Regions from separate parts of the Streptomyces mauvecolor genome, predicted to be linked through region 2. Evidence: predicted binding sites of a transcription regulator. Region 2 holds the regulator's gene; the other holds the start of a gene.
What was found. The regulator HspR, encoded in region 2, represses chaperone genes until heat shock. The targets are predictions, from matches to a motif close to TTGAGNNNNNNNNNCTCAA.

Region 1 (2,392 bases), on a different contig from region 2:
GATCTCGTCGAGCAGCACGACCGGGTTCATGGACCCGGCTTCCTTGATGGCCCGTACGATCCGGCCGGGCAGGGCGCCGACGTAGGTGCGCCGGTGGCCGCGGATCTCGGCCTCGTCGCGTACGCCGCCGAGCGCCACGCGGACGAACTTGCGGCCCATGGCGTGGGCCACGGACTCGCCGAGCGAGGTCTTGCCGACGCCGGGAGGGCCGACGAGCGCCAGGACCGCGCCCCCGCGCCGCCCGCCGACGACGCCGAGGCCCCGGTCGGCGCGGCGCTTGCGCACGGCCAGGTATTCGGTGATGCGCTCCTTCACGTCCTTGAGGCCGGCGTGCTCGGCGTCGAGGATCGCACGGGCGCCTCGGATGTCGTAGACGTCCTCGGTGGTCTCGTTCCAGGGCAGTTCGAGGACGGTGTCGAGCCAGGTGCGGATCCAGGAGCCCTCGGGCGACTGGTCGCTGGAACGCTCCAGCTTGTCGACCTCCTTGAGGGCGGCCTCGCGGACCTTCTCGGGCAGGTCGGCGGCCTCGACGCGGGCGCGGTAGTCGTCGCTCTCGTCCTCCTCACCGCCTTCCCCGTTGAGCTCGCGCAGCTCCTTGCGTACGGCATCGAGCTGGCGGCGCAGCAGGAACTCGCGCTGCTGCTTGTCGACGCCTTCCTGTACGTCCTTGGCGATGGACTCGGCGACGTCCTGCTCGGCGAGGTGCTCGCGGAGCTGCTCGGTGGCGAGCTTGAGGCGGGCGACCGGGTCGCTGGTCTCCAGGAGCTCGACCTTCTGGGCGGTCGTGAGGAACGGCGAGTACCCGGAGTTGTCGGCGAGCGCGGAGACGCCCTCGATCTGCTGGACGCGGTCGACGACCTGCCAGGCCCCGCGCTTCTTCAGCCAGTCGGTGGCGAGCGCCTTGTACTCCTTGACCAGCTCGGTCACCTGGCCCGGCAGCGGCTCGGGCAGGGTCTCCTCGACCCTCGTGCCCTCCACCCACAGGGCGGCGCCGGGCCCGGTGGTGCCGGCCCCGATCCGCACGCGGTGGCGGCCCCGGATGAGGGCGCCCGGGTCGCCGTCGGAAAGCCGGCCCACCTGCTCGACGGTCCCGAGCACACCGGTCCCGGCGTACGTTCCGTCGATCCGCGGCACGAGCAGCACCTGCGGCTTTCCCTGGCCGGACCGCGCGGCGGCCTGCGCGGCCTCGACGGCGGCCCGCACCTCGGCATCGGACAGGTCCAGCGGAACGACCATGCCGGGCAGCACGACCTCGTCGTCGAGCGGCAGCACGGGCAGGTCGGTCGGTGTGTACGCCGGGTACCCCGTGGACTCAGCAGCCATGATCTCCCCTTCGGCAGTCAAGTTGAGCTATGCCGACTCAATGCATGTGAGTCTGGGAATGTTCCCCGAGGCGTGTTCGCTCTGAGCGATCACGCGGGGCGGCCCCCGTGACCAGGCCCGAAACCCTTCAGCCGCCCAGGGCGACGGCCGCCGCGATCGCCGGGCCGAAGGCGCCGCCGAGCTGGTAGCAGAGGTTGAACAGACCGATCGCGGTGGAGCGCTGGGCGGCGGGCGCGGCCGTGGTGGCGTACACCGAGAGGGCGGCCTGGCCCGTGCTGGTGGCGAGCAGGGCCAGCGTCGCGACCAGCAGGAGCAGCGGCGCCCAGGGGGTCAGGACCGCGGTGAGCGGGGCGAGTGCTCCGACGGTGAGCAGGATCGCCACGACCCGGGGGCGGCTCATGCGGGCCGAGGCCGCGGCGAGCGCCATGGCGAGCGCGGAGCCGGCGAGCAGGGCGACCAGCTGGCCGGTCCCGATGGTGGCGGCCGACCAGTCGGTGCGCTCCCGCAGCAGCTGCGGGACGGTGAAGAGCAGCGCGAAGTACGAGGTCGCGAGCGTGCAGGCGAGTACGGCGGAGAGGACGAAGGCGCGGGTGCGCAGCAGGGTCACGGGCACGCAGCCGGTGGGGTGGGACCGGATGTGCAGAGCGAGCAGCGCGGCCGTCGCCAGCGAGGCGGCCACCGCCGGGAGGGGGTAGCGCGGCACGAGCACGAGGGCCGTCACCGTCAGGACGAGCAGGGCGGCGCCCCGGCCGTCGAAGGGGGCACTGTTCGGCGGCGCGGACAGGTCGGCGCGGCGCATGACGGCGGGCAGGGCGAGCAGGGCGACCGCGCCGACGGCCAGGGAGAGCCGCCAGGAAGCGGCGTCCGCGAGCACGGAGCCGAGCAGCGGGCCGACCGCGCCGAGGGCGCCGAAGCCCGCCGCGATCACGCCCATCCGGCGGACCGAGCCCGCCAGGCTCATGGCCGCGGCGATGAGGCCCGCGGCGCCCGCGGCCTGGGCAGCCCGGCCCGCCATGGCCAGCGGCAGCCAGGGCGCCACCGCGAGGACGGCGGTGCCGGCCGCGATCAG
Region 2 (2,392 bases):
AAGAAGGCGTACCGCAAGCTCGCGCGCGAGAACCACCCCGACGCCAACAAGGGCGACGCCAAGGCGGAGGAGCGCTTCAAGGAGATCTCCGAGGCCAACGACATCCTCGGCGACCCCAAGAAGCGCAAGGAGTACGACGAGGCGCGCGCCCTGTTCGGCAACGGCGGCTTCCGGGCCGGTCCGGGCGCGGGCGGCGGCAGCTTCAACTTCGACCTGGGCGACCTGTTCGGCGGCCAGCAGCCGGGCGGCGGCGCAGGAGCCGGCGGCTTCGGCGGCGGGCTCGGCGACGTGTTCGGCGGCCTGTTCAACCGGGGCGGCGCGGGTGCGGGAACGCGCACCCAGCCGCGCCGCGGGCAGGACCTGGAGTCCGAGGTGACGCTCAGCTTCACCGAGGCGGTCGACGGGGCCACCGTCCCGATCCGGCTGTCCAGCCAGTCCCCCTGCAAGGCCTGCTCGGGCACCGGCGACAAGAACGGCACGCCCCGCGTGTGCCCGACCTGTGTCGGCACCGGCCAGGTCTCGCGCGGCTCGGGCGGCGGCTTCTCGCTGACCGACCCGTGCGTGGACTGCAAGGGCCGCGGCCTGATCGCGGAGAACCCGTGCGACGTCTGCAAGGGCAGCGGCCGGGCGCGTTCCTCGCGCACCATGCAGGTCCGCATCCCGGCGGGCGTCAGCAACAACCAGCGGATCAGGCTGCGCGGCAAGGGTGCGCCGGGCGAACGGGGCGGCCCCGCGGGCGACCTGTACGTCGTCGTCCACGTGGACGCGCACCCGGTGTTCGGCCGCAAGGACGACAACCTCACCGTCACGGTGCCGGTCACCTTCACGGAGGCCGCCCTCGGCGCCGAGGTCAAGGTGCCCACGCTCAGCGGCCCGCCGGTCACCCTGAAACTGCCCGCGGGCACCCCCAACGGCCGTACGATGCGGGCCCGCGGCAAGGGCGCGGTCCGCAAGGACGGCACCCGGGGCGACCTCCTGGTCACGGTCGAGGTGACCGTGCCGAAGGAACTGGACGACAAGGCCCGCGAGGCCTTGGAGACCTACCGCGAGGCGACTGCGGGCCAGGACCCGCGGGCAGAACTGTTCCAGGCCGCGAAGGGAGCATGAGATGGACCCCCGCCGGAGTCGCAACCCCTATGAGTTGAACGAAGAGACGCCGGTGTACGTCATCTCGGTGGCGGCCCAGCTCTCCGGCCTCCACCCGCAGACCCTGCGGCAGTACGACCGCCTCGGCCTGGTCTCGCCCGACCGCACGGCCGGGCGCGGCCGGCGCTACTCGGCCCGCGACATCGAACTGCTGCGTACGGTGCAGCAGTTGTCGCAGGACGAGGGCATCAACCTGGCGGGCATCAAGCGCATCATCGAGCTGGAGCACCAGGTCGCAGCCCTCCAGGCCCGGGTCGCCGAGCTGTCCTCCGCGGTCGAGGGCGCGGCCGTCGCCATGCAGCAGCGCGAGGCCCAGGTGCACGCCTCCTACCGGCGGGACCTGGTCCCGTACCAGGACGTCCAGCAGGCCAGCGCGCTGGTCGTCTGGCGCCCGAAGAGGTCGTCGGAGTAGCCCCGTCGGGCTCGCTCCCTCCACGCGTCCGACAAGGCCCGCCTCCCCTCCGGGGGTGGCGGGCCTTTCGCGCCGGGCGGTCACTCGGCGATCGCCCCGCGGTCACTCGGCGATCACCGTGAACGCGGGGCCCGATGGGGATAAGGTCATCGGGCTCGGTCGCAGGGAGGCGGGGGAGAGCATGTCTGAGCAGGTGGCGCATCCGCATGGCGCGGACCGGCTGTGCGCGGCCGGGGAACGGGCGTACGCGGACGCGCTGCGTGCCGGACGCCTCGCGCGCGAGGCGGCGGACGACGCGACCTGCCTGATCGACCTCGGCCTTCTGCACCCCGACCCGGGCGCCCTCGAATGGCTCCTGCCGACCTCCCCGCAGGCGGTGATGGCGCGGCTGCTTCGCGGCATCCACGAGGACATCGCGGCGAGCCAGGCCCGAACGGGCGTGGTGGCGGCGGCGTTCGAGCGTTTCGCCGCCCTGGACGCGCCCGCGCCGGCCGGCACCGAGGCCATCCGCGTCCTGGACGGCATCCCCCGCATCAACGCGGCCATCGACGAAGCGATCGCCGACTGCACCACCGAGGCGCTCACCATCCAGCCCCGCGGCATCCGCCCCGAGCACGTCCTGTCGCAGGCGCTGCCGCGGGCTCTGGACATGGTGGGGCGCGGGGTACGGATGCGCACCCTGTACACCCACGTCGCCCGCTACGGCACCGGTCTCGCCGACTACCTGCACCAGCTGGAGGGCCGCGCGGTCGAGGTGCGCACCCTCGACGAAGTCACCGACCGGCTCCTCCTGTTCGACCGTACGGTGGCGATCATCCCGGCCGCCGCGGACGA

Region 1: the regulator HspR is predicted to act here: its motif matches at 1,346-1,364, upstream of lon (endopeptidase La).

Annotation. Positions count from the first base shown of each region.
Region 1 is NZ_BAAASQ010000021.1:336,656-339,047, reverse strand. It holds gene lon (endopeptidase La) at 1-1,323, opposite strand, end outside; gene ABD346_RS26960 (MFS transporter) at 1,451-2,392, opposite strand, start outside.
Region 2 is NZ_BAAASQ010000017.1:34,775-37,166, forward strand. It holds gene dnaJ (molecular chaperone DnaJ) at 1-1,107, shown strand, start outside; gene ABD346_RS22835 (heat shock protein transcriptional repressor HspR) at 1,109-1,558, shown strand; gene ABD346_RS22840 (helix-turn-helix transcriptional regulator) at 1,740-2,392, shown strand, end outside.